One region of the Lysobacter stagni genome, then DNA from elsewhere that is predicted to be linked to it. Evidence: predicted binding sites of a transcription regulator. Region 1 holds the regulator's gene; each other region holds the start of a gene.
What was found. The regulator FliA, encoded in region 1, starts transcription of late flagellar genes. The targets are predictions, from matches to a motif close to TAAAGTTTNNCNNNCNNNGGCCGATAA.
Positions count from the first base shown of each region.

Region 2: QLQ15_RS13695 (methyl-accepting chemotaxis protein) is a predicted target of FliA. The motif match lies at 5,412-5,438, and genes of this name have one in related genera.
Region 3: QLQ15_RS18285 (flagellin) is a predicted target of FliA. The motif match lies at 2,521-2,547, and genes of this name have one in related genera.

Region 1 covers NZ_JASGBI010000001.1:144,110-154,516, forward strand. Annotated here, with positions in the region: gene flhA (flagellar biosynthesis protein FlhA) at 1-1,479, shown strand, start outside; gene flhF (flagellar biosynthesis GTPase FlhF) at 1,626-3,521, shown strand; gene QLQ15_RS00675 (MinD/ParA family protein) at 3,505-4,401, shown strand; gene QLQ15_RS00680 (RNA polymerase sigma factor FliA) at 4,398-5,165, shown strand; gene cheY (chemotaxis response regulator CheY) at 5,376-5,768, shown strand; gene QLQ15_RS00690 (protein phosphatase CheZ) at 5,765-6,388, shown strand; gene QLQ15_RS00695 (chemotaxis protein CheA) at 6,579-8,345, shown strand; gene QLQ15_RS00700 (flagellar motor protein) at 8,502-9,242, shown strand; gene motD (flagellar motor protein MotD) at 9,256-10,335, shown strand; gene QLQ15_RS00710 (ParA family protein) at 10,335-10,407, shown strand, end outside.
Region 2 covers NZ_JASGBI010000001.1:2,957,650-2,968,056, forward strand. Annotated here, with positions in the region: gene hemN (oxygen-independent coproporphyrinogen III oxidase) at 1-665, opposite strand, end outside; gene QLQ15_RS13680 (CopD family copper resistance protein) at 924-1,364, shown strand; gene QLQ15_RS13685 (alginate export family protein) at 1,455-2,708, shown strand; gene QLQ15_RS13690 (DUF2249 domain-containing protein) at 2,831-3,088, shown strand; gene QLQ15_RS13695 (methyl-accepting chemotaxis protein) at 3,214-5,352, opposite strand; gene QLQ15_RS13700 (adenosylcobinamide-GDP ribazoletransferase) at 5,462-6,184, opposite strand; gene QLQ15_RS13705 (histidine phosphatase family protein) at 6,181-6,738, opposite strand; gene cobT (nicotinate-nucleotide--dimethylbenzimidazole phosphoribosyltransferase) at 6,735-7,790, opposite strand; gene cobU (bifunctional adenosylcobinamide kinase/adenosylcobinamide-phosphate guanylyltransferase) at 7,787-8,308, opposite strand; gene QLQ15_RS13720 (cobyric acid synthase) at 8,296-9,771, opposite strand; gene cobD (threonine-phosphate decarboxylase CobD) at 9,768-10,407, opposite strand, start outside.
Region 3 covers NZ_JASGBI010000003.1:4,716-15,122, reverse strand. Annotated here, with positions in the region: gene fliD (flagellar filament capping protein FliD) at 1-1,111, opposite strand, end outside; gene QLQ15_RS18285 (flagellin) at 1,236-2,414, opposite strand; gene flgL (flagellar hook-associated protein FlgL) at 2,877-4,076, opposite strand; gene flgK (flagellar hook-associated protein FlgK) at 4,073-5,953, opposite strand; gene flgJ (flagellar assembly peptidoglycan hydrolase FlgJ) at 5,974-6,930, opposite strand; gene QLQ15_RS18265 (flagellar basal body P-ring protein FlgI) at 7,174-8,268, opposite strand; gene flgH (flagellar basal body L-ring protein FlgH) at 8,350-9,036, opposite strand; gene flgG (flagellar basal-body rod protein FlgG) at 9,045-9,830, opposite strand; gene QLQ15_RS18250 (flagellar basal body rod protein FlgF) at 9,991-10,407, opposite strand, start outside.

The DNA.
Region 1 (10,407 bases):
GCCAGCAAGTTCGTGCGCGGCGACGCCATCGCCGGCCTGCTCATCCTGGCCATCAACATCATCGGTGGCGTGCTGATCGGCGTGCTCCAGCACGAGATGACGTTCAAGGACGCCGGCACCACCTACGTGCTGCTGGCGATCGGCGACGGCCTGGTCGCGCAGTTGCCGGCGCTGCTGATCTCCACCGCGGTGGCGATGCTGGTCACGCGCGCCACGCGCGAGCAGGAAATGGGCCAGGCCGTGACGACGCAGGTGCTGCACCCGCGCGCGCTCGCGGTGGCTGCGGCGCTGCTGGGGCTGGTCGGCATCGTGCCGGGCATGCCCAACCTGCCCTTCCTCACCCTCGCGGCGGCACTGGGCTACGCCGCCTGGCGCATGCAGAAACGCGCCGCGGATCCCGCGCAGGCATCGGCCGATGGCGATACCGCCACCGCGACCGCCGCCGCGCAGCCGGAACTGAGCTGGGACGAGCTGCGCCCGGTCGAACCGCTGGGCCTGGAAGTGGGCTACCGCCTGATCGCACTGGTCGACAAGAACCAGGGCGGTGAACTGCTCGCGCGCCTGAAGGGCGTGCGTCGCAAGCTCACCCAGGACCTGGGTTTCCTGATTCCGGCCGTGCACGTGCGCGACAACCTGGAACTGGCGCCCGGCCATTACCGCGTGCTGGTGCACGGCGTGCCGATCGCCAGCGGCGAGCTGCATCCGGATCGCGACCTCGCACTCGACCCGGGCCACGTGTTCGGAAAGCTCGAGGGCATTCCCGGCAAGGACCCGGCCTTCGGGCTGGACGCGGTGTGGATCCCGCAGGGCCAGCGCGCGCATGCCGAATCGCTGGGCTACACGGTGGTGGATGCGGCGACCGTGGTGGCCACGCACCTCTCGCACCTGGTGCGCGAGCGCGCGGCCGAACTGCTCGGCCACGAGGAAGTGCAGCAGCTGCTGGCCACGCTGGGCCGCGGCTCGCCGCGCCTGGTCGAAGACCTGACACCCAAGCTGCTGCCGCTGTCGACGGTGGTGCGCGTGCTGCAGTCGCTGCTGGCCGAACGCGTGCCGGTGCGCCAGCTGCGGCAGATCGTCGAAGCCCTGCTGGAACACGGCGCCCACACCCAGGACCCGGCCCTGCTCACCGCCGCGGTCCGCACCGCGCTGGGGCGTTTCATCGTGCAGGAGCTCAACGGCCTGGGCGCCGAACTGCCCGTCTACACGTTGGCGCCGGCTTTGGAACGGGTGTTGCAGGACTCCGTCAGCGGCCAGGGCGCCGCGTTGGAACCCGGACTCGCCGAGCGTCTTCACCAGAACCTCAGCGAGTGCGTCACCCGCCAGGAGAGCCGCGGCGAACCCGCCGTTCTGCTGGTCCCCGGTGGCATCCGGTCCTCGATCGCCCGGCTCGTTCGGCACAGCGTCCCCGCGCTGACCGTCCTGGCCTACGGCGAGGTGCCGGAGGACAAGCGGTTGCGGTTGGTCGGGGCGATTGGATGAAACGGGACTAAGGCCGAGAGGCTGGGGACTGGCAAGGCAGGCGCAATGAGACATCACAGGCAAAACGAATCCACACACGGCTCCGCGCACCGGTGCTGCATCACCCGCCCCCAGCTGCACGTCCACGGTCCCCGCGGAGCACAACCATGAGAATCAAACGCTTCATCGCACCCGACATGCGCACCGCGCTGCGCATGGTGCGCGACGAACAGGGCCCCGACGCCGTGATCCTGTCGAACCGTCCCACCGAGGACGGCATCGAGATCGTCGCCGCCACCGACTACGACGAATCTCTGGCGCAGCAGGCCCTGCGCGCCGCTTTGCCGTCGCTGCCGCCGACACCCGCGCCGGTCGCCTCGCCGTCCACGCCGGCCACCGTCGCGGCGGTGATGCCGCCCCGCGCCGAGGTTCCGTCGTTCGCGGCCGAGCCGCCGCCGTCGCGCATGGCGTCCATCGCCTCGCTGATCGCGCCGAGGGTGGCCGCGAAGCCCGCTGCCGCGACGGCCACCGCAAGCGCGCCGGCCGCCGCCGTCGCGACCGCCGAAGCACCGAAGGTCGCTGAAGCACCGAAAGTCGCCGAATCGCCGATCCGCGGCCGTGCCGTGTTCGCCATCGGCGACGCGCCGGCCAATGCGCCGGCACCCGCCCCCGTGGCGCGCGCCACGAAGCCGGAAACCCGCGTCGCCGCGCCGCAGGCGCCGATGCAGCGACCCGATACCTCGCGCTTCGACGCGATGATGGCGGCGCTGATTCCGCAGGGTGATTCGTTCGACGTCGAGGACGACGTGGTGGTGTCGCTGACGGCGGCCGCGCATGCACCGGTTGTGGATGCGCCCGTCGAAACCGTCGCTGCCGCTGCCTCCAACGACGCGCACGCGGTTCTTCCCTCTCCCAACGGGAGAGGGATCGAGGGTGAGGGGCGCAATCAGGATCGTGTTGACGATCGCGCTGCCGCCGAGAGTTCTCCTTCCGTCCTCGATCTGTCGAGCAACCACTTCGTTGCCCCTCACCCCAACCCCTCTTCCGAGGGGAGAGGGGCTCAAGCCCCCGCAACTGCAACCCATCTCCACGCCGTCCCCGATGCACGCGATCCGGGCATGCTCGCCATGCGCGAGGAGCTGGCCACGATGCGCCAGATGATCGAGCGCGAGCTGGCGCAGATGTCGACCGAACGCCTGCGCGGTTCGCCGGCACGCGCGGCGGCCTACGACGCGCTGATGGGCTACGGCTGCGACGAAAGCCTGGCGCAGACCATCGCCGGTCGCATCGACGCGCGCCTGGACCCCTCGCAGGTCCGCGAGCCGATGCTGGCCGAACTGGCACGCGCGCTCAGCGTGCTGCGCCATGAGCCCATCGACGACGGTGGCGTGATCGCCCTGGTCGGCCCCACCGGCGCCGGCAAGACCACCACCGCGGCCAAGCTCGCCGCGCGCTTCGCCCAGCGCCACCGCGCACGCGACGTCGCCCTGGTCACCACCGACACCGAGCGTCCCGGCGCCACCGAACAGCTGCACATCCTCGGCCGTCGCCTCGGCGTGACCGTGTGCGAGGCCAACGGGCCGGAAGCGTTGAACGACGCCCTGGACCAGCTGGCCGACTACCCGCTGGTGCTGGTCGACACCGCCGGCCATGGCCTGCGCGACCGCGCCCTGCTGGGACAGATCCTCTGGCTGCGCGCCGCCAAGCGCGTGCGCAGCCTGCTGGTGCTGCAGGCCAACACCCAGGCGCACGACCTGGGCGAAGTGGTCCGCCGCTATCGCCCGGCCTCGCCCGAAGGCGTGGTGCTGACCAAGCTCGACGAGACCGGCCGCCTCGGCTCGGCCCTGTCGGTGATGGTCCAGCACGGCCTGAGCCTGGCCTACACCACCGACGGCCAGCAGGTCCCGACCGACCTGGCCGCCGCCGACGCCGACCGACTCGTCGCGACCCTCGAGAAAGTGCGGCGTGCTGCCGATAACCCCCTCGGGTCTCTCGACCTGAGCCACGTGAAGCCCCGTCCTTTGACCCTCCCCACCGAGGACCGCCATGCCATCGCCAGCTGATCTGAACGCTACCGTCTCCGCAGCGCGCGCACCCGTGCGCGTCATCTCCGTGGCCAGCGGCAAGGGCGGCGTGGGCAAGACTTCGGTGTCGGTGAACCTGGCCATGTCGCTGGTCCATGCCGGTCAGCGCACGCTGTTGCTGGACACCGACCTGGGCCTGGCCAACGTCGACGTGATGCTCGGGCTGTCGCCGAAGTTCACCCTGGCCGACGTCCTCTCCGGACGCTGCGAACTGCAGGACACGCTGCTGGAAGGCCCGCGCGGCCTGTGGGTGGTGCCGGCCGCATCGGGCAAGCGCCACATGACCGAACTGCTGCCGCAGCAGCACGTCGGCCTGGTGCACGCCTTCTGCCAGCTCGACCTGCCGCTGGACGCGATGGTGGTGGACAACGCCGCCGGCATCTCCGACAGCGTGCTGACCTTCTGCCAGGCCGCGCAGGACGTGATCGTGGTGGTCTGCGACGAACCGGCCTCGGTGACCGACGCCTACGCGCTGATCAAGGTCCTCAGCCGCGAGCGCGGCGTGACGCGCGTGCAGGTGCTGGCCAACCAGGTCAACAACGCCGTCGAAGGCAAGCAGCTGTTCGAGAAGCTCGAACGCGTCAGCGCCCGCTTCCTCGACGTGACCCTGCATTACATGGGCGCGATCCCGCGCGACGAATGGCTGCGCCGCGCGATCCAGCGCCAGGAAGCCGTCGTCGAAGCGTTCCCGGGTTGCCCGTCGGCACTGGCCTTCCGCGACATCGCACGCCGCGCCAGCAGCTGGCAGTCGCCGACCGGTCCGCGCGGGGGCGTCGAATTCTTCATGGAACGCCTCGTCGCGCACAGCGCGGGCGGCGCGGCCCACGCGAACGATCCATTGAGGAGCGCCGTCGCATGAACGCCGCCGCCCAGTACCGCGCCACCCAGCGCGCGGCCGATACCTTCAACGCCACCGAGATCGTCGAGCGCCATGGCGAACTGGTGCGACGTATCGCGCACCACCTCGCCGCGCGCCTGCCGGCCAGTGTGGAGATCGACGACCTCATCCAGGCCGGCATGCTCGGCCTGATCGACGCGGCACGCAATTTCCAGGCCGACCAGGGCGCCGCGTTCGAAACCTACGCATCCATCCGCATCCGCGGCGCGATGATCGACGAAATCCGTCGTGGCGACTGGGTGCCGCGCTCGGTGCACCGGCGCTATCGCGACGTCGTCGCGGCCACGCGCGAGGTGGAACAGCGCACCGGCCGCGCCGCGACGTCGCAGGAAGTCGCCGGCGCGCTCAACGTGCCGCTGGACGAGTACCACCGCATGCTCGAGGACGCCGCGCGCGGCCAGCTCATCAGCCTGGAAGCGCACCTGGACGAGCACGATGGCGAACCGCACCTGGCCTCGCACGCCGGCACCACGCCCGCGCGCGAGTTCGAGCAGGGCGAGTTCCGTGAAGCGTTGGGCGAAGCGATTTCCAACCTGCCCGAACGCGAACAGCTGGTGCTGTCGCTGTACTACGAGCAGGAACTGAACCTGCGCGAGATCGGCGCGGTGCTCAACGTCAGCGAATCGCGCGTGTGCCAGATCCACGGCCAGGCGATGTTGCGCCTGCGTTCGCGACTGGGCGAATGGCGCGGCGCGCATGAGGACGATGAGGACGATGGGTATTGAATCCGCCTCCACCGGCCGGCCCGTTCCTCCTTCGACTTCGGCGCTTCGCGCCTACGCTCAGGACGAACGGGATCGCTCCAACGTTCGTCCTGAGCGTAGGGCCGCAGGCCCGAAGTCGAAGGACCGAAGTCGAAGGACCGGCGCATCACGTAACCGATCAGCACTGAATTTCTTCCGCACTTTTCTCCGCTGTAACAGAGCCACGCCCACATGGACAAGAACATCCGCATCCTCATCGTCGACGACTTCTCGACCATGCGACGCATCGTCAAGAACCTGCTCAACGACCTGGGCTTCCACAACACCGCCGAGGCCGACGACGGCAGCACCGCGCTGATCGAGCTGAAGAAGGCGCCGTTCGACCTGGTCGTCACCGACTGGAACATGCCCGGCATGCCCGGCATCGATCTGCTCAAGGCGATCCGCGCCGATGCGTCGCTGGCGAAGATCCCGGTGCTGATGGTGACCGCCGAGGCCAAGCGCGAGCAGATCATCGAAGCCGCGCAGGCCGGCGTGAACGGTTACGTCATCAAGCCCTTCACCGCGGCGACGCTGGAAGACAAGCTCAACAAGGTGTTCGAGCGCATGGGAGCGGCGGCGTGACCGACGCGTCCTGCGGGAAAGCTTTCCCGGACGACCGGCAGGCCGTGATCGCACGTCTGCACGCAGCGCTGTGGGCGCTGGAACACGACGACCTGGCCGGCTGGCGCACGAATGTCGATGCGCTCATCCAGTGGCGCAGCCAACCCCTGGTGCAGGGTCTGGCACGCCTTGCGCGCGAGCTGGAGAACGCGCTGGGCGACGGTGGCATCGCCTCCACCGGCTCGCTGCCGGAAGCCTGTGCGCGACTGGAACACGTCGTCCACGTGAGCGAGGAAGCAAGCCATCGCACGCTGGACCTGATCCAGGAATGCGGCGTGCTGCTGGGCACCTTGCCGGACGCCGCCGCCGACGAGCAGGCGGCGACCGTCGCCGCGATCCGCTCGCGCATGTCCGAAATGACCGCCGCGCAGGGCTATCAGGACCTCACCGGCCAGATCATCCGCCGTGTCGTGGACCTGGTGCGGGCCGTGCACGCGGGTCTTGGCGAGGCCACCGATGCCAGCGCCACGCCGCTGCAACTGAACAACACACGCGGCTTCGGCCCGTCGGTGGCGGGTGTCGATCCCACGCCGGCGACGCAGGACGACGCGAACGAACTGCTGTCTTCGCTGGGGTTGTAACGATGTCCGGCCCGATGTCCATCGCCTGCTCCACCTCCAGCCGTCGTTCCCGCGCAGGCGGGAACCCAACTGTCCGTCGCTTCAAGTCCTCCGAAGGGCGTGCAGCGTCTGAACGCTGGATCCCCGCCTTCGCGGGGATGACAACGGCGGGGATCACGGCACGGGCGTGCAGCACGCAGGGCCTTTCGCCATGAACGCCATCGCCGACGACATCGCCGCCGACTTCCTGATCGAAGCGCGCGAGATCCTCGACCAGCTCGGCGAACAGATGGTCGCGCTGGAACACGCGCCCACCGACCGCACCTGCCTCAACACGGTGTTCCGCGGTTTCCACACCATCAAGGGCGGTGCCGGCTTCCTCGACTTCGTGCCGATGGTGTCGATCTGCCACGCAGTGGAAGACCGCCTCAACGTCGCACGCGACGGCACGGTGCCGATGGACGCTTCCGCGTTCGACGGCGCGCAGCAGGCGCTGGACCTGCTGGTGGACATGCTGGCCGCCGTATCCAACGGCGAGGAACCCGTTCCGGCACCGGCCGCGCTGATCCAGTCCCTGCGCGACGGTACGAAAGGCTTCGTCACCTCGATGCCCACGCTGCCGGCAGCATCGGCCACGCCGAAGCCGGCCAGCGGCGACATCGACGAAGCGGAGTTCGACGCACTGCTGGATTCGTTGCACGGTGTGACCGCAACGACCCGCAGCCCGGCGCCCGCACCGGCGCAGGCTGCTCCCACGCGCGCGAAACCAGCGCCCGCTGCCGCGCCCAAGGCGGCCGAAGACCCCACCGTCCGCGTCGACGTGCGGCGCCTGGACGCGATGGTCGACCTGGTCGGCGAACTGGTACTGGCGCGCAACCGACTGAAGACCATCCGCCCGCGCCTGCGCGACGAGGACCTCGACCGCGCGGTGACCGCGCTGGACGTGGCCACCTCACGCCTGCAGTCGGCGGTGATGATGGTGCGCATGCAGCCGGTGGGCCGCGTGTTCGCACGTTTTCCCAAGCTCGCGCGCGACGTCGCGCGACAGGTGTCGAAGTCGGTGGAGCTGGACATCGTCGGCGCCGACACCGAGCTGGACCGCAACCTCGTCGAAGCCCTCGCCGATCCGCTGGTGCACCTGGTGCGCAACGCCATCGACCACGGCATCGAAGCGCCGGCCACGCGTCGCGCTTCCGGCAAGTCCGAACAAGGCACCGTGCGGCTGTCCGCGCAGCAGGAAGGCGACCACGTCTCCATCGAGGTCAGCGACGACGGCGCAGGCATCGATCCGGAAAAGATCCGCCGCAGCGCCTGCAACAAGGGGCTGATCGATGCCGACGCCGCCGCGCGCCTGACGTCGGAGGAATGCCTCAACCTCATCTTCATGGCCGGCTTCTCCACGCGCAGCGAGGTCAGCGACCTGTCCGGGCGCGGCGTCGGCATGGACGTGGTGCAGTCGAAGATCCGCGAACTCTCCGGACAGGTGCAGATCCATTCCGAGGTCGGCCGCGGGACGCGCTTCGTGATCCGCGTGCCGCTGACGCTGGCGATCCTGCCGACGTTGCTGGTGGAACTGGACGGCGACGTCTACGCGCTGCCGCTGGTGCGCGTGGTCGAGGTGCTGGCGCACGACCGCGTGGAAGCGATCTGGGTCGACGGGCAGAGCATGCTCGACCTGCGCGACGAGCCGCTGCCATTGATCGACCTGCGCACGTGGCTGGGACTGACGCCGGAACCGGCCACCGCCAAGACCTGCGTGGTGCTGCAGTCGGGCGAACAGCGCTTCTGCCTCACCGTCGACCGCGTGCGCGGCCGCGAGGAAGTGGTGATCAAGGCGCTGCCGCGGACGCTGCGCGGGCTGGCCGGCTACGCCGGCGCCAGCCTGGTCGGCGACGGCCGCATGGCGCTGATCCTGGATGTTGACGCACTGCTCAGGACCGGATTGCGCAACTCAAGTAACGCGGCGAGGGACCGTTAAGAACTACGAACCTCATGGACCACGAAGCCGTCATCCCCGCGCAGGCGGGGATCCAACCGACCGCCGCTGCACGCTCTACGGAGGCTTTGCGGCGGCCCACACATGGATTCCCGCCTTCGCGGGAATGACAGCTCCCCCTACGGACGCGATTGCCTGATGGACAGACTCAGCCTCACCGGTGTCGTACTCGCGCTGGTCGCCCTGCTCGGCGGCAGCGTGCTCAAGGGCGCGGGCCTCTCGGGTCTGTGGTCGCCGGCGGCGTTCGTCATCGTGATCCTGGGCACCACCGCAGCCATCCTGCTGCAGACGCCCCTGCCCACCTTCAAGCGCGCCATGACGATCGTGCGCTGGGTGTTCCGTCCGCCGGTGCAGGACCGTCCGGCGATGATCGCGCGCCTGGTCGAATGGAGCACCGTCGCGCGCCGCCAGGGCCTGCTGGGCCTGGAAGCGGAAGTGAACGCACAGGAAGACCCGTTCGTGCGCAAAGGCCTGCAGATGGTCGTCGACGGCGTCGAGCCCGAGTCCATCCGCCAGATGCTGGAGATCGAACTGCACGGACAGTCGCAGCGCGACATGGCCGCTGCGAAAGTGTTCGAGGGCATGGGCATCTACTCGCCCACGCTGGGCATCATCGGCGCGGTGCTGGGCCTGATGGCGGTGATGAAGAACCTCGCCGACCCGAGCAAGCTCGGCCACGGCATCGCCGCCGCGTTCACCGCGACCATCTACGGCATCGGCATGGCGAACCTGATGCTGCTGCCGATGGCGGCCAAGCTGAAGGGCCTGATCACGCAGCAGGCCGACGAGCGCGAGATGATCATCGAGGGCCTCATCGCCATCGCCCAGGGCGAGAACCCGCGCAACATCGAAGCACGCCTCAACGGCTTCGTGGTCTGACGGACGCACAGTCATGGCCGGTCGCCGCCGACACCAGCACGAGGAGCACGCCAACCACGAGGCGTGGGCGATCCCGTACGGCGATCTGATCACGCTGCTGCTGGCCTTCTTCGTGGTGATGTACGCGATCTCCTCCATCAACGAAGGCAAGTACCGCGTGCTGGCCGATGCGCTGTCGTCCGCGTTCGGCGGTCCGCCGCGCACGGTGACGCCGGTGCAGCTGGGCATGCACCAGTTGCGCGGCTCCGCGTTCGACCGGCCCTCGCTGGTGACGCCGGGTTCGAATTCAGGTCCGTCGTCGGCCACGCCGATCGCCGCGCCGCGCATGCGCCAGGCGTTGGACATGCCGACCTTCGGCGCCGCACAGGGCAGCGCGGCCGAAGGCATCGACGCCGCGCGCGAACGCAACAACCAGCAGCTGCATTCGCTGGGCCGTCGCATCCAGGATGCGTTGTCGGAACTGGTGAAGCAGAAGCTGGTCACCGTGCGCCGCAGCTACACCTTCCTGGAAGTCGAGATCCAGAGCGACATCCTCTTCCCCAGCGGCGTGGCCACGCCCAACCCGCAGGCGGTGGACACCGTGCTGCGCATCGCCGAGGTGCTGCGCGACGAGCCCAACGCGATGCGCGTGGAGGGCTACACCGACAACATGCCCATCGCCACGGCGCAGTTCCCGTCGAACTGGGAACTGTCTTCGGCGCGTGCGTCCAGCATCGTCCACGTGATGATGCGCGCCGGCATCGCGCCCGGCCGCCTGGCCGTGGTCGGCTACGGCCAGTACCAGCCGGTGGCCGACAACGCCACGCCGGAAGGCCGCAACGCCAACCGCCGCGTGCTGCTGGTGATCCTCGCCAGTCCGCAGGGTCCCGATGCGATCGAGGACCGCACGCCGGCCATCGCGATGGAATCCGAGGCGGCCGCGCAGGCGCCGCTCATCGATGCCGATCTTTTCCCCGTCGCGCCGCAGGCGCCGGGCGCCGCCGCCGCGACCGCGCGCGCACACGCGTCCGGTACCGAAGGCATTGCCGCCGATACGGCGACGGCCACCGCGGCGGCCAAACGTTCCTCCACCCCACCACCGGGAGCGGGCTGATGCGCGCCTGGGCTATTGCCAACCAGAAGGGCGGCGTCGGTAAGACCACGACGTCGTTGTTGCTCGCACGCG
Region 2 (10,407 bases), 2.8 Mb from region 1:
GGCAGGCCGTAGATCAGGTCCACGTTGACCGAGCGCAGCCCGTTCGTGCGGCACGCCTGGATGATCTCCAGCGTCTCCTCCACGCTCTGGATGCGGTTCACCGCTTTCTGTACCACCGGATCGAAGTCCTGCACGCCCAGGCTGGCGCGATTGAACCCGGCCTGCGCGAGCACGCGGATGTCGTCGGGCGTGACGAAGCGCGGGTCCAGCTCGATCGAGCACTCGCGCTTGTCCGCATGCGCGAACGGGAAGTGGCTGCGGATGACGTCCACCACCTCGGCGATCTGCTCGGCGGCCAGGAAGTTCGGCGTGCCGCCGCCGAAGTGCAGCTGCACCACGTCGCGGTCGCGGTCGAACAGCGTGGAGATCATGCCGATCTCGCGGTACAGGCGCGTCAGGTAGACGTCGCCGCGCGCCTTGTCGCGGGTGATGATGCGGTTGCAGCCGCAGTAGAAGCACGGGCTGGTGCAGAACGGCACGTGCGCGTAGATGGACAGCGGCCGCGGGATCGGGTCGCCATTGGTGAGTGCTGCCGCCTCGCGCAGCTGCACCTCGCCGAAGTCCGCGCGGAACTGCGGCGCGGTCGGATACGAGGTATAGCGCGGGCCGGGCCGGTCGTAGCGGCTCAGCAGCTCCTGATCGAAAAGGACGGGCGAATTGACCATGTCCGCAGCCTACCTACGCGCCATACGGTCGCCTTGATCTCGGTCAAGATGATCGCGCCGGCGTCAGTTTCCAGTCACCGCCCACCCGTCTGAATGCGCCCCAGGCCGGCTCGCCATCGCACGGCCAGATGCGACCGGCTTGATCCAGGTCATGTCCGCGATGGCGGGCGAAGCCGATGCTGTCGCCCATCGCGTCGGCTGCCCTTCGCGACCAACCCTCCCCGGTCGCAAAGGCAGCACGGCGCGTCGGAAGTGGCCATGACCTATTACGTGATTCTCACGATCCACCTGCTGTGCGCCTTCGTGTTCATCGGCACGGTGTTCTTCGAAGTGCTGATCCTGCATGGACTTCACGGGCGCGTGTCGCGCCGCGCACTGGCCGAAGTGGAACGCGGTATCGGCGAACGGGCGCGACGACTGATGCCCTGGGTGCTGCTGGCGATGTACGGCGCGGGCATCGCGCTGGCCTGGCAGCACCGCGGTGCGCTGTCGCATCCGTTGGCCAGTCCGTTCGGCGTGATGCTGTCGATCAAGATCGCGCTTGCGATCAGTGTGTTCGGCCATTTCCTGTATGCCATGCACCTGCGCCGCAGCGGTCGCCTCACCGGCACGCGCTCGCGCCGATTGCACCTGAGCGTTTTCGTGCACGTGGTGTTGATCGTGCTGTTGGCCAAGGGCCTGTTCCACCTCGCATGGTGAATGAACACCTCCTCTTCCGCCCTGCTTCCTGCTGCTGCCTTCGGCGCGGCAGGCGGGGTCACACCTGTTTTTCCATCCCGAGGCACTCTCATGTCGCACCCTTTCGCCGCACGCGCGGTCCTGGTCGCCACGCCGCTCGCCATCGCCACCCTCGCCTTCGCCACGCCTGCCGTAGCGAAGGATGAAGGAACCGATGCGCGCCTGATCTTCGATGCGCGCTATCGCTACGAGCACGTCGACCCCGACAACGCCCTGCGCACCGCCGACGCCAACACACTGCGCACGCGCATCGGCTTCCAGACGGCCACCTGGTCCGGCTGGTCCGGCCTGGCCGAGGTCGACAACGTCACCCATCTGGGTCCGGAGCATTTCAACAGCACGCGCAACGGCCGTACCGCTTACGCCACCGTCGCCGATCCCGACGGTACCGAGTTCAACCAGGCGCTGGTGAAGTACAGCGCCGCCAAGGGTGGCGTGACGCTCGGCCGTCAGCGCATCAACCTGGACAACCAGCGCTTCGTTGGCGGCGTGGGCTGGCGCCAGAACGAGCAGACCTACGATGCCGCGCTGTTCCAGTTCCGCCCGACGCAGAAGGTCGCGCTGTCCTACGCGTACATCGACAACATCAACAGTGTCTTCGGCCCGGACAACGACAACGCCAACCGCACCAATCCCGCCAACTACGAGGGCCAGAGCCACCTGCTCAACGCCCAGGCGAAGCTGTTCCCGGCGCTGACGCTCACCGCCTACCAGTACTACCTCGACCTGGAGAACGTCGCCGTCACCGCCACCGCACCGTTGGGCACGCTGTCCAGCGTCACCACCGGCCTGCGCGCCAACGGCACGCACGGCGCCTGGAGCTACGCAGTGGAACTGGCGCAGCAGCGCGACTGGGCCGACAACCCGTGGAGCCTGGACAGCCATTACGCGCTGGCCGAGCTGGGCTACGCGGTGCAGAAGGTCCAGTTCAAGGCCGGCTTCGAAAAGCTCGGCGCCGGCGACGGCACGGGCAACCGCGCGTTCCAGACGCCGCTGGGTACCAAGCACGCCTTCCAGGGCTGGGCGGACCTGTTCCTCACCACGCCGGTCGATGGCATCCAGGACCGCTACGTCGGCGTCACCTCGCCACTGTGGGGCGGCACGGCGCAGGCGTGGTACCACGACTTCATCGCCGACCGCGGTAGCGCCGACTACGGCCGCGAACTCGACCTGTCCTACGCGCACGCCATCCCCGGGGTGAAGGGTCTGTCCGGTCTGGTCAAGCTGGCGACCTACCGGAGCGATGCGCCGGCGCTGACGGTCGACACGGACAAGGCCTGGGTGCAGCTCCAGTACACCTACTGAGATCGAACCACCGCTCCACGGGTGCGCATGTGCCCGTGGAGCGCTCCGGCTTGATCCGCGTCAAGGCCGGCACCGCCGCAAGATGCGCGAATGGCGCACCCCATCCCGCAGGAGGTCGGTCCATGAATCTGTATCCCTTCGACGCGCGCGGCATCGGCAAGCGTTTCCGCCATGCCGCGATCTTCGGCGCACTCGATGCCCTCACCCCGGGCGAGACCATGCGCTTCTTCAACGACCACGACCCCGTGCCGCTGCTGCGGCAGATCGAACAGCGCTACGGCGCGAACGTCGCCGTCGACTACCGCCAGCGCGAGCACGGCGTGGTGATCATCGACTTCACCGTGCAGGATTTGGCCGCCGGCCAGCTCGCGGCGGGTTGAGGGCGGTCGTCGCCCGCCTGCCCGCTTGACACGCCTTCAGCGCGTGCCGGCATTGCGCGATTCCCGCGAGAGCGGGAATCCACCTTCGAGCGCAGCGTGCCCCACTTCCGTGGGGCACTGGCTCATCACGCCGCCCGGGCCGCCTCGCGCACGCGGTCGATGCGGAACATCAGCACCGAGTCCACCAGCGTCCGGGCTTGTTGCTCCAGGGCCAGTGCCGCACCGGTCGCTTCTTCCACCAGCGCCGTGTTCTGCTGCGTGTTCTCGTCCATGCGGGTCACGGCCAGGCTGACCTGCTCGATGCCCGAGGACTGCTCGCGCGAGGCGGCGGAGATCTCCGCGATCAACTCGCTCACGCTGCGTACCGAGGTGACGATCTCGCCCATCGTCGAGCCGGCGCGATCCACCAGCGTCGAGCCCTCCGTCACCGCCTGCATCGATGCATCGACGATGCCCTTGATCTCCTTGGCCGCAGTCGCCGAGCGCTGCGCCAGCGCACGCACTTCGGCCGCGACCACCGCGAACCCACGCCCCTGTTCGCCTGCACGCGCCGCTTCGACGGCGGCATTGAGCGCCAGGATGTTGGTCTGGAAGGCGATTGCATCGATGACGCTGGTGATGTCGCCGATGCGCAGCGACGAAGCTTCGATGTCGCGCATCGTGCCCACCACGCCGTCCACCACCTCACCGCCCTGCTTCGCCACCGCCGCGGCGCGGATCGCCAGCTCGGCGGCACGACCGGCGGAGCCCGCGTTGTGGCGCACGGTGGACGTCAGTTCTTCCAGCGATGCAGCGGTTTCCTGCAGGCTGGCGGCCTGCTGTTCGGTGCGGCTGGACAGGTCGGCGTTGCCGGAAGCGATGCGGCCGGCCGCGCCATCGATGGCGGTGGACGCGTGCTGGATGCCGGACACGATCTGGGTCAGGCGATCCACCGTCGCGTTGGCGTCATCGCGCATGCGCGCGAACACGCCGTCGAAGTGACCGTCCAGGCGCGCGGTAAGGTCGCCGTCGGCCACCGCCTGCAGCAACCGCGACAGCGCGGCAAGGTTGGCGTCGCTGACGGTCATCATGGCGTTGAGGCCTTCGACCATCGTGCGGAAGTCGTGCTGGAAGCGCGTGGCATCGCCGCGCCGCGTGAAATCGCCCAGCGCCGCGGCGCTCGCAAGCCGCTTGATCTCGTGGTTGATGGCCTGCAGGTTGGCCTTGGTGGTGTCCATGGCCTGCGTGAGCATGGCCTTCTCGCCGGGCAGGCGCACCATGTCCACCGACAGGTCGCCCACGGCGTAGTGCTGCATCGTCTCGACCAGGCGCATCTGGTCCTGGATGTGTTGCGCGACCAGGGCATTGGTCTCGGCCACCATGCGCCCGAACGCACCGGGGAATGCCGCATCGTCCATTCGGAAACCCAACTGCCCCTGCTCGTGACGCGCGGCCATCTCACCCTGCGCTTCCAGCACCGCCTGCAAACGTGTCTGCATGCGCGCCATGCTGGTCAGAAGGCGCCCGGGCTCGTCGTGCGCCTGCGGGCCGATGCGATTCTCCAGCGCGCCCTCGGCGATGGCTTCGGCCACGGCGGTCGCCTGCCCCAGGGGCACCACGATGCGCGTGCCGATCCACCAGCCCAGCAACGCCACCAGTGCCACCAGCGCGCCGCCGCTGGCGGTCATGGTCCAGGTGAACGCCAACGCCTGCTTCTGCACGTCGTCCATGAACATGCCCGAGGCCACCACCCAGCCCCAGTCCGGATAGCCACGCGCGTACACCACGCGCGGCACGGGGCGCTGCTTGCCCGGCCGTTGCGAGGAGAAGGTGACGAAGCCGCCGCCACGGCGCGCGGCTTCCGCGCTCTCGCGATACACCGCCACACCGTCCAGGCTGCGCGCGTCGCCGACGGCGCGCCCGACCAGTTCCTTCTGCAGCGGGTGCATCAGCACCACCGGCTCCATGTCGTGCACGTAGAAGTAGTCGGCGCCGTCGTTGGCGCGCATCGCGGCGATGGCCTTGAGCGCGGCCGCCTGCGCTGCGGCGGTATCCAGTACGCCAGAACGCTCCTGCGCGCGGTATTGATCGAGCACGCCGGCGGTGAGATCAACCTGCGTTTTCAACGCGGCCTTGCGCGTTTCGTACAGGTCCAGGTACTGGATGCGCGCGGCGACGATCGAAAGGGCGACGATGCCGATGGCCACCAGAACCGTCAGGACGATCAGTTTGCGGCGGACGGAGAGATCGGCGAAGAAGGCAGACAGCGAGGCGGAACCGTTCATCGAGTGCAACCAGGAGGCGGGGAACGCGACGACGATCGTTTGATCGTCCCGCGTCCACACTATCGGCGCACCGTTTCAGGACTTGAGTTCCACCACGTTGCGCAATCGGTCATGACATCAACGAAATCGCGATCAGAACGACCGCTTCATTGATCTCAGTCAAAGCACCCGCCGTGTCTCCCGTGATACCGCCAAGGCGCCGCATGCACGCACGTCGCCACAGCACGAACACGATTCCGCTGCATGCCAGCGCGATCACACCGAACCAACCCGTGAGCACACAGCAGGCCGCGCCCGCGCACAGCATCGCGGCGCACGCCGCACGCGGCGCGTCGGCCAGCCCCGAACCCATGCCGCCGCTGCGCACGTAGGGCGTGCACAGGAACGCCATCGTCAGCGACATCCGCGCGACCAGCGGAGCGAGCCACAGCAACGACCACTGCGAAAGACTCGCCATCGCCGCGAACTTCAGCAACAACACCAGCACCACGACGGTCACACCGGCGGGACCGCTGCGGGGATCCTTCATGATCTCGAGCGTGCGTGCGCGATCGCCCATTCCGCCCACCCATGCATCGGCACTGTCTGCCAATCCGTCCAGATGCAGCGCCCCGGTGAGGAACACCCAGGCGCACAACAACACAGCGGCGGACAACAACGGGCGCCCCTGAGGCAACAACCACGCCATCGCGAACAGCAGCATGCCGATCAGCGCACCCACCATCGGATACCACGCCAGCGAGCGGGCGCGACCCGCCGGATCGGCGAACACGCGCGACGGCACCGGAATGCGCGTGAGGAATCCGAGCGCGACCAGGAACCCGTCGATCATGCAGGTGCCGGCCAGGACAGTGCATGCAGCGATGCGTGGGGGACATCGATGCCGGCCATGTCACCGAAACCCCGCGTCTCGGAAATACAGCGCAGTAGACGGATGGCACCGCCGTGGGTCACTACGAGCACGCGACGGTTGCGCGCCTCCGCGACGAGGGCATCCAGTGCGGACGACAAGCGCGTTCGGAAATCCGCGAACGTCTCGCCTCCCGGCGGTGGATGCGCGACCGGATCCGCCCAGAAACGGCCCAGTGCGTCGCCGTCGTCCTGCGCGATCGTTTCGATGGGGACGCCCTGCCAGCGACCGAAGTGGTACTCCACCAGACGACCGTCCACGCGCAATGGCAGGCCCCTCGCCTCCGCCAGCTCCTGCGCGAATCGCGCACAGCGCTGCAGCGACGAGGTGACGATGAGATCCCACGTCCGCCTTTCCACCGCACCGCGCAACTGCGCCCAGCCCAGTTCCGACAGAGGATCGTCGAGCTGGCCGCGGTAGCTGCGCTCACCGGTATCGCCGTGACGCATCAGGTCGATGCGGACGCGGTTGTTCATTGCGAATCCGCGATGGACACGCCGGCCTGCTCGAACGTGGCCATGCCCGCATGCAGCGCGCACGCCAGTCGCAACAGCGGCACGGCCGCAGCGGCGCCACTGCCCTCCCCCAACCGCAGGCCGAGATCCAGCAACGGCCGGGCCTCGAGCGCTTCGAGCAATCGTGCATGGCCGCGCTCGTGCGAGCGATGCGCGAACAGCAGCCAATCGCGCACGCCCGGGTTCAGGCGCACAGCGGTCAGCGCGGCGGCGGTGGTGATGAATCCGTCCACGAGCACCGGCATGCGCGCCTGCGCGGCGGCGATGCAGGCGCCGGTTAGCGCGGCGATCTCGAATCCGCCCAGGCGACGCAACTGCTCCAACGCGGTGTCGGCATCGGCATGGCGACGCAGGCCGCGTTCGATGACCGCTACCTTGCGAGCGATGCCCGCGTCGTCGAGTCCGGTGCCCGCTCCGGCGATCCGCTCCGGCATTTCGCCGAGCAACGCACACGCCAGCGCCGCCGCCGACGTGGTGTTCGCAATGCCCATCTCGCCACCGATGAACAAATCCGCACCTTCGTCCAGCGCCTGGTGCACGCGACCCGCGCCGGCCTGCATCGCGGCACGGAGTTGCTCGTCCGTCATCGCCGCGGCGTCGCAGAAGTTGGCGGTGGATGGCGCGATCACCGCACGCAGCACGCCCGGAATCGCGCCGGGATCGTTCACCGTGCCCAGGTGCACCACGTCAAGACGCGCGCCCAGCGTCCGGGCCAGCACGCTGATCGCAGCGCCACCGCCGACGAAGTTGCGCACCATCTCGCCCGTCACGGCCTGCGGAAACGCGGAGACGCCCTCTGCTGCGACGCCGTGGTCGGCGGCGAACACGCTGATCCAAACGCGCTCGATCCGCGGCCGCTCCACGCCCTGCCATGCCGCCAGTTGCGCGGCAACGTCCTCCAGCACGCCGAGCGAGCCCGGCGGCTTCGTCAGCTTCGACTGGCGCAGCCATGCGGCGTCGGCGGCTTCGCGATCCAGGGCCGCACACGGTTGCGACCACCACGGTGAATTCATGCAAGCGTTCCCTTGAGTACCAGCGGCAAACCCGCCGCGACGAACAACACGCGCTCGCAGTCCCGCGCGAGCGTCTGGTGCAGGCGCCCTGCCTCGTCGACGAAGCGGCGCGTCAGATCGCCCATGGGCACGATGCCCAGTCCGACCTCGTTGCTGACCAGCAGGATCTCGCCCGGCAGCGATGCGAGCGCGGCCACCAGGGCTTCCCGCTCCTGCTCGAACCGGCGAGCGTCTTCGTGTGCGAGCAGATTGCTCAGCCACAACGTGAGGCAGTCCACGAGCAGGCACCGATCCTCGCGCGCGTTCTGCTTCAGCGTCTCCGCCAGCGCGAGTGGCGCTTCGATGCAGGCCCATTGCGCAGGCCGGCGCGCACGGTGATGCGCGATGCGTGCGGTCATCTCGCCATCACCGGCCTGCGCGGTGGCGATGTAGACGACCTCCCGCCCGGAGGCCTGCGCGAGACGCTCGGCGAGCGCACTCTTGCCCGACCGCGCACCGCCGAGGATCAGGCTGCGCATCCGGCCTCCAGACCCAGCAAGCGATGCAGCGCATCGGTATCCAGATGCGATTGCACGGCGTCGGCGAGGCGTTCGATGGACGCTTCACGCAATGCGCGCACATCGATGGGTGTAGCGTCTCGCAGGCCGGCCCAGGCCAGCAGTGCAGCTTGCGCGGCGGGCTCGTCGAACAGCCCGTGCAGGTACGTTCCCAGCACTTGCCCGTCGGGCGACATCGCGCCGTCGAGCCGCCCGTCGTCCAGGCGACCGGACGGCCGCGCGAGCGCGGGCCCTTCGCTGACACCGCAATGGATTTCGTAACCGCGCACAGGTGCGTCGTCCAGCGCCAACCGACCGCGCACTTCGCGCAACTGTTTCTGCGTTGCCAGCGTGGTCTCCATCTCGAGCCAGCCGAAGCCGTCGCTCGACCCGGCGTTTCCCTCGATGCCCAGTGGGTCGTGAACCGCACGTCCCAGCATCTGGAACCCGCCACAGATGCCCAACACCTTGCCGCCGTAGCGCAGATGCCGCGCGAGCGCCTCGACCCAGCCGTTCGCGCGCAGCCAGGCCATGTCGGCACGCGTGGACTTGCTGCCCGGCAGGAGGATCAGATCGCAGGCCGGCGGCGTTTCACCGGGACCGACGAGAATCACCTCCACCGTCGGGTGCGCGCGCAGCGCATCCAGATCGGTGTGGTTGCTGATGCGCGGGATCGCCGGCACGACCACGCGCAAACGGGCGCCAGGCACGGCAATCCGCGCGGCGGGCAATGCGTCCTCGGCCTCCAGGTGCAATCCATGCAGGTACGGCAGGACGCCGAGCACCGGCTTTCCGGTCTCACGCTGCAACCAGTCCAGGCCGGGTTGCAGCAAGGCGATGTCACCTCGGAAGCGATTGATGACGAATCCGGCCACACGTGCGCGCTCACTGGCGGACAGCAGCGCGAGCGTCCCGACGAGGTGTGCGAACACACCGCCGCGGTCGATGTCCGCGACGAGGATCACCGGGCAGTCCACCGCTTCGGCGTAGCCCATGTTGGCGATGTCGTTCGCGCGCAGGTTGATCTCGGCCGGACTCCCCGCCCCTTCCACCACCAGCACGTCGTACCGCGCGGCCAGCCGCGCATGCGAAGCGAGCACGGCATCGCGCGCGACACGCTTGTAGTCGTGGTAAGCGACCGCGTCGAAGTTGGCCACGGCGCGGCCATGGACGATCACCTGCGCTCCGGTGTCGCTGTTGGGTTTCAGCAGCACCGGGTTGAAGTCGCTGTGCGGCTCCAGTCCGCACGCTTGCGCCTGCACCGCCTGCGCGCGTCCTATTTCCCCGCCGTCCACCGTCACGGCGGAGTTCAGCGCCATGTTCTGCGGCTTGAACGGCGCGACCGGCACGCCCTGCCGGTGCAGCCAACGGCACAGCGCCGCCACCAGCGTGCTCTTGCCGGCATCGGACGTGCAGCCCTGCACCATCAGCACGCGCGCGGTCACGACATCACCTGGGCGAGCGCGAGATCCAGCCGCGTGAATCCGGCCTCATCCGGAGGCAGGCCGAAACGCAGGCTCGCTGGTGACTCGAACAGGCGCGTGAGGATGCCGCACGATGCCAGCGCCTCGTGCAACGCCGGGGCGCGCGCGTCCCGACGCCACTGGAAGAACGCACATCCTGCCGACGGCGTGAGTGCGTGCGCGTCGAGCAGGCGCCGGAGCCGGTCGCCCGTATCGGCCAGCTTCACACGCGCGTCGGCATGCCACTCGCGATCGGTCAGCGCGTGCTTCAGCACGTACCGTGTCGGGCCAGCGACCGTCCACGGCCCGAGCAGGTCCCGCAGCGGATCGAGCACCGCGCGCGTGGCGCACACGAACCCTGCACGCGCTCCCGCCAGTCCGAAGAACTTGCCGACCGACCGGAACACGATGAGACCGGGATGTGCGGTGTCGGCGCACAGGCTGCGCTCGGGTGTCGCATCCATGAAGGCTTCGTCCACCACCAGCCAGCCCCCACGCGCGGACAGACTCTCATGCAACGCAAGCAGTGTGGAGCGATCAAAGCGATCGCCACCCGGGTTGTTGGGATGGATCAGCACGATCACGTCGAAGCGTTCGCGCGAGGCCAGCAATGCATCG
Region 3 (10,407 bases), on a different contig from region 1:
GCATGCTTTCCAGGTCCGCGCCGTAGCTGTCGTCGCCCGAGAACAGGCGCGAAAGCGCACCCGGGTCTTCGGCCAGGGCCTTGGTGAGATCGCTGTTGGTCAGCGACAGCGTGCCGTCGGTGTTGATCTTCACGCCCAGGTCCTTGAGCGCCACGACCTGTTCGCTGGCGAGATTGCGCAGCTGGCTCTGCAGGCCACGCACCATGCTGTCGCCGGTGAGTGCCGAGGCGGTCTTGGTCTCGGCGTTGTAGGCGGTCAGCGATTTGGTCAGCGAGATCGACGTGTTGTAGGCGCTGATGAACGACTGCAGCGTGGTCTTCAGCGCGGCGTCGTCGGTGGCCACCTTGAAGGTGAAGGTCTCGCCCGGCTTGGCTTCGGTCAGCGTGAGGGTCACGCCCGGCAGCAGGTCGGTGATGCTGTTCTTGCTGGACGTGCGGATGAGGCCGCCGTCGATCTTCACCTGCGCGTCCTTGGCCTGCACGGTTTCGGTCATCGCGGTGGACACGCCGGGGTCGTAGACCAGCGGCGCCAGGCCATCGCCTTCGGCGGTGACGCGCAGCTTGCCGGCGGTGCCGGTGTCGGTCGCGGTGAGCACCAGGTGCTGGCCGTCGTCGGCGTTGACCAGGCTGGCGGACACGCCCTTGCCCGCTGCGGCCGTGTTGATGGCGCTGCGGATGTCGGCCAGCGTGTCGCGGCCTTCCTTGATCTCGACTTCGATCTTCTTGTCGCCGGCCTCGATGACGAGCTTGCCGGGACCAAGCTTGGTATCGGCCGACATGCCGGCCGAGGTGAGTTTGTGTGCGCTGGCGATGTCCAGCACTTCGACCTGGTACTGGCCAACCGCGGCGGTGGTGTCGGCGGTGGCGGTGTAGGGCGCCTTGTCGGGCACCGTGGTGGTGCGGGCGTTGCTGCCGTCTTCCTTGCGAAGCTTGTCCAGCGCGGTCTTCAGGTTGGAGAAGACGCTCTTGAGCGAGCCGATGGCGGACAGCTGGGTCTTGGCGGCGTTTTCGCCGCGTGAGATGCGCGATTCGACCGGCGAACGCTCGGCAGCGACGAGCTGCGAGACGAGCGAAGGGATGTCGATGCCGGAACCGAGGCTGGAGATGGCCATGACCGGTCAGCCTCCCAGTACGACCGTGGTGTGTCGGTAGTGCTGCGGATAGGCGGTGGTCATGACAACTCCTTGAAGAAGAACCGGCGGGGCGCGCTTATGGCGCGCGCCCCGCCGGCAGGGATCAGCCCAGCAGGCTGAGCACGTTCTGCGGAACAGCGTTGGCCTGGGCGAGCATCGCGGTGCCGGCCTGCGACAGGATCTGCGTGCGGGTCAGCTCGGCGGTTTCCTTGGCGTAGTCCGCGTCACGGATGCGGCTGCGCGAGGCGCTCAGGTTCTCGCCGGTCGCCTGCAGGTTGGCGATGGTCGAGGTGAAACGGTTCTGGACAGCACCCATGTCGGCGCGGGCCGAGTTCACGCTGGTCAGCGCCTTGTCGACGATTTCCATCGCCTGCTGCGCACCGGTGAAGCTGGAGATGTTCAGGTCCTTGATGTACTTCGTGCTGCCGGCCGCGGCGGTACCGGCGGCGATGCCGGCCTCGGCCATCGTGATGCCCGCGCCGCCCGACATCGTGCCGGCGGTGAAGGTCAGGTCCTTGCCCGCGTTCAGCGAGGTCAGCGTCAGCTTGTTGCCCGAATCCAGCGAGGCGTAGACGCCGGTCTGGTCCATCTTGTCGTTGATGGCAGCGGCCAGGCGCTTGGACACGTCGGCACCGCTGTCGCCGATGCCGACCTTGACGTCGTCGACGGTCACGCCGTTGATGGACATGCCCGAGTACGTGCCGGTAGCGGTGGCCGTACCGCCCGCGACCGCGGCGGTCGAGGTCGTCGCGGCGGCGAACTGGGCCTTGCCCAGGGCGTTGGCGTTGGCGTCGACGATGCTGTTGACGGCGATGGTCTGGCCCGAGTTGGCGCCGACCTGGAACAGCGCGCCGGCGAACGAACCGTCGAGCAGCTTGGTGCCGTTGAAGTTGGTCTGGTTGGCGACGCGGTCGATTTCCGAGACCAGCTGCGTGACTTCGGCGTTCAGCGCGTCACGGTCGGACTGCGAGTTGGTGGCGTTGGCCGACTGCACCGACAGCTCGCGGATACGCTGCAGGTTGTTGCCGATCTCAACCATCGCGCCTTCGGCCGACTGGGCCAGCGAGATGCCGTCGTTGGCGTTGCGCACGGCGACGTCGAGACCGCGGATCTGGGTGCTGAAGCGCTCCGAGATGGCCAGACCGGCGGCGTCGTCCTTCGCGCTGTTGATGCGCAGACCCGAGGACAGGCGCTGGATCGTGGTGCCCAGGCTCGCGCTGCTGGTGTTCAGGTTGCGCTGCGCGTTGAGCGACATCACGTTGCTGTTGATGACTTGTGCCATGGTGGTTCTCCGTAGGTTTCGGTTAGGGCACCGGCGATGGGTTCGCCGGCCGGCAGTTACCGCAGTGGTTGGTCGGTGATGCCGGCCCTTGCCGCTGCTGACCTAGATATCGGTGCCCCTGGTGAAACCTTTAGCCTCCGGTTGACAAGTCCTGCGATTGCGGGTGCGCGATTGCCGATTCGCGAGAAACATCACGCTTTCCCGCTTGAAGCCGACAGCCCGGGTAAGCCAGGCCGCCCGTCCAGGCCGTCATCCCCGCGAAGGCGGGGATCCAACGGTCCGACGCTTCAAGCTTTCCGGAAGGCGTGATCGTCCGGTGGTTTGGTCCCCCGCCTTCGCGGGGATGACGGCTGGGAAGCCACCGTCTTTCCGAATCCCAAGCCCCGAATCGCAAATCCGGAAACGCAAACATCGAAACGCAGATTCAAAAAAACAGATCCAAACGCAGATCCAGGACGCAGATCAGATCAGATCGAACAACGAACTCGACTGCAGCCGCATGAACGCCTTCTGGGCGGCCTGCAGCGCGGTGCTTTCGAGGGTGAAGCGGCTGATCGCCTCGGCGTAGTCCAGGTCGCGGATACCCGACAACGTGGTCTCCAGCGTCACCGACTGCGCTTCGCGCAGTTCGGCGGCGCTGTCGATGGCGGCCAGCTGGGCGCCGCCGGTGGCGCGCCCGTCGATGAAATGGTCCTGCGCGGTGGCGGCGTTGCGCAGCGATGCCTGCAACGCGTTCTGTTGCGTCGCGCGCTGTTCGGGCGTGTCGTCGGGCAACTCGAGCGCGCCGATCAGGTCGCCGAGCATGCCGAACACGTCCTGCGTGCGCGCAGGTCCGATGCTGAAGCTGTCGCCCGTCGCCGGTGCGCCGTCGATGCGCAGGTTGAGTCCGCCCACGCTGATGCCTTCGCCGCTGGCATACGTGCCGGTGCCCACCACGGCGCCGGTGGAATCGCGCAACTCATAGGCATCGGGCGCGGTGAACACCACTTCGTAGCTCTGGCCGGTCCACGCCGCATTGGCGTCCAGGCCGAATTCCATCAGCACGCCGGTGCCGGTGTTGGTGGCCGTGGCGCTGCCGTCCACACGGCCGTCGCCGCTGCGCACGCGCATGAACAACTCGCTGCCGGGAATCGCATCGGCGACGAAATGATCGGGCGCGATCTCGACCTTGCGCTGCGACTGGTCGCCGGAATAGGTGACGTTGCCACCGTTGACCACGAACGGTGCATGGTCGTCGGCCGTGCCGCCGAACAGATAACGCCCGTTGCCGTCCTGGCTGTTGGCCAGGCTGATGAGTTCGTCGCGGATCACCTTCAGCTCGGCGGTGATCGCCTTCTTGTCGTCGCTGGAAAGGCTGGCGTTGTTGGACTGGATGGTCAGCTCGCGCACGCGCGCCAGCTGTTCGCCGGCCTGCGCGAGCACGCTTTCCTGCAGGTTGAGGCGATTGCCGAGCAGGTTGGCGTTCTCGCCGAAGCGTTCCAGTTCGGCGGAGGCGCGATCGAGCGAGACCGCGGTGCCGGCCGCGACCGGATCGTCCTTGGCCGTGACCAGTCGCTTGCCGCTGGCCAGCTGCTGCTGCGTGTGCGACAGGCCGGCCTGCTTGGACAACATGGTGTTCAGCGACTGCTGGTAGACGCCGCTGGTGGAGATGCGCGAGTTCATCGGCTCACCGCCGCGATCAGGGACTGGAACATGTTGTCGGCGGTGGAGATCACCTGCGCGGCGGCCTGGTAGGCCTGCTGGAACCGGATCATGTTGGCCGCTTCCTCATCGATGTTGACGCCGGAAATCGCGTCGCGCGCGGACTGCGCCTGGTCGTGCAGGATCTCCTGCGCCTGCGCGGCATAGTCGGCCTGGCGCGCGGCCGAGCCGACCATCGTCGTCAATCCACCGATGGCGCCGTTGAGCGAGACCGTGCCGTTGGTGAGCGCCTTGGCGTCGTCCAGGTTGCTCAACACCAATGCGTTGCCGTTGTCGCTGGAGCCGGCACCCGTGGTGCCCACGCGGAACATGTCGCCCGCCGTCGGCACGCCATCCAGCGTGAGGCTCCAGCCGTTGGCGGCGATCGGTTGGCCCGGCGTGTACGTGAAGGGGCCGCTGCCGTTGACGGTGTACTGCGTGCCGTCGATGAACTCGATGTCGGCCGGCGTGAGCAGGTTGGCGTTGGTCGCGTCGGTGACCTTGATGCCGCTGACCTTGCCCGTGCCGACGTTGGCCAGGTCGGTCTGCGCCTTCACCGGAGTCGCAGCCGCTATCCGATTGGGATCGTCGATCGCCACCGAGATGCCGCCCGCCGCGCCCGCAGTGGGCTGCAGCAGGAAGCGGTCGCCGCTGGCGGGTGCGCCGCCGACCACCAGTTCGACGCCGCCCACGAGCAGCGGATCGGCGGCCGTGCCGGTGCCGGTGAGCGGTACGGCGGCGCCGGTGTCGGCGCGCGTCGCGCTCCACGCGGTGCCGTCGAACTTCAGCACCACGTTCTGTGCATCCAGCTTGGACAGATCGCCCATGCTGGCGGTCAGCGTGCCGGTGCCGGTGTTGGCGGCGTGGCTGGTGGCCTTGGGCGCGGGAATCGTGAAGAAGTCCGTGCCCATCCGGCCGTTGAGGTCCATGCCGGCGCGGTGCTGCTGGTTGAACGTGTCCGCCAGGCCCACGGCGATGCGGCCCAGTTCGGACTGCGCCGGATCCAGCACGTCGGTGCGGAAATCCATCAGGCCGCCGATCTTTCCGCCCAGCGAGCTGTCGTTGAGGCGCACCTGCTGGCCGTTGGCGTCCAGCGCCAGCTGCAGCCGCTCCGGGCGGAAAGGGTCGTTGATGGTCGTCAGCTTCGACGACGTGTTGCCCACCACCAGCGCCTGTCCACCCGCGGTGAACACGTTGAGCGAACCATCGCCCTGCGCGACGGCGGTACCGCCGGTGTAACCCACGAGTTCGGAGACGAGCCGGTCGCGCTGGTCGAGCAGGTCGTTGGAAACGTGGTTGGGGTTGGTCGAGACTTCCTCGTTGAGGCGCGCGATCTCCGCGCCGAGCCGGTTGACCTCGTCGGCACTGGCGCGCAGACCGCTGTTGACCTCGTTGCCCAGCGAGTCCAGCTGCGCATTGAGCTGGTTGAAGCGGTTGGTGAGCGCGCGCGCATCCGACAGCACTTCCTGGCGCGATGCGGCCGAGGACGCGTTGCTGGCCAGGCCGGTCGTGGCGTCGAAGAAATTGCTCCACACGCCGGCCAGGCCGGTGGTGGAATCGGACATCGCCGCGTCCACGCGCGAGGACAATGCGGACAGCTGCTGCAGGCGCGCCAGTTCGCCACCGCTGTCGAGCAGGCGCGAGGTCGCCAGCTGGTCGGCAACGCGGCGCACGTCGGCCACCTGCACGCCGTTGCCGACGTAGCCGTAGCCCATGTCGGTGGGTGTACGCGTGGCCAGGTCCACGCGCTGGCGCGAATAGCCTTCGGTGGCCACGTTGGCGACGTTGTGGCTGACCGTCGCCAGTGCGCGCTGGAACGCGATCAGCGCGCCGGCACCGGTGGAAAGAACGTTGGCCATCGTCGTCTGCCTCCTGCGGATCAGCCGCGCGCGGTGCCGCCGTCGAGCGCGGCCAGTGCACGGTTGAGCGTGGCGCCTTCCGCGATCGCGTTGATCTTCGCGGCGTAGGCGGGGTCGGTGGCGTAGCCGGCGCTCTGCAGCGCCTGGGCGAAACGCCGGGTGTCGTGTCCGGCCGCGCGGGCCTGCGCATAGCGCGGGTTGTCGAGCAGGCGCGCGTAGTCGTTGAAGCTTTCGCCGACCGACCCGTAGGCGCGGAAATCGGCGCGCTCGCTGCGGCGCTGACCGTCGACGTATTCGTGCGTGGAGGCGTTCACGCGCTGGCCACCCCAGCGCGAACCGGCCTTGATGCCGAACAGGTTGTGCGACGTCGCCTCACTGCCGTTCTTCGCCAGGCGCCGGCCCCAGCCCGTTTCCAAAGCCGCCTGTGCGACCAGGGCCTTGGGCGAGACGCCCAGTTCCTTCGCGGTGCGCTGCGCGTGCGGCCAAACCGAACGCACGAAGGCCTCCGGGCTGCTGCAATCCAGCGGCGCATTGGGGTCGCATTCGACCTGCGCCGTCGTCGGCGTGGCGGGCGCGGCCGGCAGCGACATCGCCGGCATCGACACGCCGTCGCTGCTGGGCGCGAGCGGCAACGCGCCGGGCGAGCTCGTCGCGTCCAGCGGATAACCGCCCTGCGGCGCGACCGGCAACGTCTGCGCGCCGGAGGTACTGCGTTCGAGCTGGCGCACGATCACCGGCGCCAGGCCCAGGCCGCGACCCTTGGCCAGCTCGCGCGAGAGCTGCTGGTCGTACATGTCGCGGTAGGTGGAGTTGTCGCCCATCAGCGGGTCGCCGAAGCTGGCGCTGCGCATGGACTTCATCAGCATCTGCGCGAACTGCGCTTCCAGCTGTTGCGCCGCGTGCTCCAGGCGCGCGCGGTCGGGACGGGAGGATTCCGTCGTCGAGAGCGGCACAGCGAGGGAGGCGGGCAGGCGCATGGTGAGGTCAAGGCAAGAGGCGTGCCGCGGGAATGACTCCTCCCCCTGCTTGCAGGGGGAGAGGAGGGATGTTTGCGCGCCATGGCGCGCATCCCGACGAACGCCATCGAGCTGTGCTCGATGGCCGTGGGTTGGGAGGGGGTACGAGGCGCGTCAGCGCCGAGCTCGCCGCGGTGCGGCTTCGCGACCCCTCCCCAGCCCTCCCCTGCACGCATAGGAGGGAGCAGAACCCTTGGCGTCGCATCAGATCACCTCCAGCTCCGCCCGCAGCGCGCCGGCGCGCTTGAGCGCTTCCAGGATCGCGACGATGTCGCCCGGTGCCGCGCCCACGGCGTTCACCGCGCGCACGATCTGCTCCAGCGACGTACCGCCCTGGAACAGGAACATGCGGCCGCCGTCCTGCGAGGCTTCCACGCTGGACTGCGGCGTCACCACGGTGTTGCCGCGGCCGAATTCGTTGGGCTGGCTGACCTGCGTGTTCTCGGTGATCGACACCGTCAGCGAACCGTGCGACACGGCGGCCGGCAGCACGCTGACCTGTCCGCCCATCACGACGGTGCCGGTGCGCGAATTGACGATGACCTTGGACGCCGCCGCGCCGGGGCTGACATCCAGCGATTCCAGCTGCGCCAGGAATCCGACGCGGTCGCCGTTGGCCGGCGGCATCACTTCGATGGTCACCGCGTCCACGGCGCGCGCGCGGCCGTTGCCGAACGCGGAGTTGACCGCTTCGACGATGTGCGCGGCGGTGGTGAAGTCGGCCTCGTGCAGGTTCAGCGTGACGTTGCCCGACGGCGGTGCGCCGGCGACCGCGCGTTCGACGGTGGCGCCGTTGGGAATGCGCCCGCCGTTGGGTGCGTTCACCGAGATGCGCGAGCCGTCCTTGCCCGAGGCGCCGAAGCCCGACACCACCAGGCTGCCCTGGGCGATGGCATAGATCTGACCGTCGGCGCCGCGCAGCGGTGCCATCAGCAGGCTGCCGCCGCGCAGCGAACCGGCGTTGCCGATCGAGGACACGGTGACGTCGATCGGCTGTCCCGGCTTGGCGTACGGCGGAAGTTCGGCATGGATCGCGACCGCGGCAACGTTCTTCAGCTGCGGGTTCACGCCCGCCGGAATGCTGACGCCCAGCTGGTCGAGCATCGTCTTCAGGCTCTGCACGGTGAAGGGCGTCTGGCTGGTGCGGTCGCCGCTGCCATCCAGGCCCACGACCAGGCCGTAACCGATCAGCGGATTGCCGCGCACGCCGGCCACCTGGGCCAGGTCCTTGATGCGTTCGGCATGCGCGGGAGGCACGACGCACAGCATCAGCAGCAGGCCCGCGAACGCGCAGGCCATCGCGTAGACGATCAGCGCCGTCCTGCGCCGGAGCGAGGGATGCATCGGAGTGCGTGGATCACGGATGTTCATACGCCCTCCTCAGTACGGATACACAGCGGAATTGAAGAAGCGTCCCAGCCAGCCCATCGCGTTGGAACGCGCCAGCGTCCCGCGACCGCCATAGACGATGCGCGCGTCGCCGACGCGGTCGGACGAAATGCGGTTGTCGGGACCGATATCGGCCGTGCGGACGATTCCTTGAACCTGGATCAGCTCGTCGCCCTGGTTCAGGCGCAGCTGCTTCTCGCCGCGCACCAGCAGGTTGCCGTTGCCCAGGTCCTGCACGACCGTCGCGGTGACCGAGCCGTTGAGGCGGTTGCTCTGCGTGCTGTTGCCCGCGCCCTTGAAGTCGCGCGAGCCTTCGGCCGAGGCTTCCAGGATCGGGTTGCCCTTGTAGGTGATCGGCACGCCGGCGATCGTCGGCGCGGCCATGTCGATGGACGATTCCTTGCTGACCGATGTGTTGGTCTGCGCGCGCGCGCTGGTGTTCTCGACCAGCACGATGGTGACCAGGTCACCGACCGTGCGCGCCTTGTTGTCCTCGAACAGGCGCAGGCTGCGGCTGCCGGGATAGATCGCGCCTTCGCTGGACGGCGCGGGCGGCGGCGCGATGGCCGCCGGTGGGGCGTGCATCGGTTCGAACGGACGCACGTCGCCCACGACCGAGGCGCAACCGGCGAGCACGAGCGCGCCGAGGGTGGCGATGCCGCGCAGGAAGGGGTTCATCGCCGCACTCACAGATTGTTGTTGAGGAAGCCGAGCATCGAGTCGACGGTCGAGATCGCCTTGGCGTTGGTCTCGTACGCGCGCTGCGTCTCGATCATCGACACCAGCTCTTCCACCGTGTTGACGTTGGAACCTTCCAGCTGGCCCTGCGCGAGCTGGCCCACGCCGTTGGTGCCCGGAGCGCCGGTCTGCGCCGGGCCGCTGGCGCCGGTCTCGACGAACAGGTTGCCGCCGATGGCCTGCAGGCCCTGCGGGTTGACGAAGTCGGCCAGCGTCAGCGCGCCGACCTGCACGTCTTCGGCCTGGCCCTGCACCTTCACCGATACGGTGCCGTCGGCGCCGATGGTCACGCTCTGCGTGCCTTCGGGGAACTGGATGCCCGGCTGCACCGGATAGCCGGAGCTGGTCACCAGCTCGCCCTGCGGGCTGCGCTTGAAATTGCCGTCGCGCGTGTAGGCGGTGCTGCCGTCGGGCATCAGCACTTCGAAGAAGCCGCGGCCGTCGATGCCCACGTCCAGCGCGCCGCCGGTGACCGACAGGCTGCCCTGCGAGAACTCCTTCGCCGTCGCCGCCACGCGCACGCCGGTGCCGGTCGACAGACCGGTGGGCAGCTGCGTCTGTTCGGAGGTGGCGCCGCCGGGCTGGCGCAGGGTCTGGTAGAGCAGGTCCTGGAATTCCGCGCGGTCGCGCTTGAAGCCCGTGGTGTTGGTGTTGGCGAGGTTGTTCGAGATCACCGCCATGCGCGTCTGCTGCGCGTCGAGGCCGGTCTTGGCGATCCATAGAGCCTGGGTCATGGCGTGTTTCCTCTTGAACGATGGGTTGTTGCTCCTCCCCCTGCGTGCAGGGGGAGGTTGGGAGGGGGTGTGAAGCGCGCCAGCGCCGAGCTCGCCGCGATGCGGCTTCGCGACCCCTCCCCAACCCTCCCCTGCAAGCAGGGGAGGGAGCCAGGGAACATCAACGCGACGACAACAACGAATTGGCGCTGCGCGCGTTCTCGTCCACGCTCTGCAAGACGCGTACCTGCATCTCGAAAGCGCGCGCGGTCTGGATCATCTGCACCAGCATCGAGGTCGCCTCGACGTTGCTGTTCTCCACCGCGCCGGCAACCAGCGAGCTGCCGGTGGCGGGCGCGGGCGGCTGGCCGTTGGCCGGGCGCATCAGGCCGTCGTCGCCGCGCACCAGGTCGGCGGTGCGTGCCTGCACCACGCCCAGGCGGCCGGCTTCGGCGATGGTGGAGGCCGGCTGGCCCTGCGGCACGATGGAGATCGTGCCGTCCTCGGCGATGTCCATCGACTGGTACGGCGGCACCGTGAGCGGCGCGCCATCGGCACCGAGCACGGGATGCCCATTGCTGGTGAGCAGCCCGTTGGC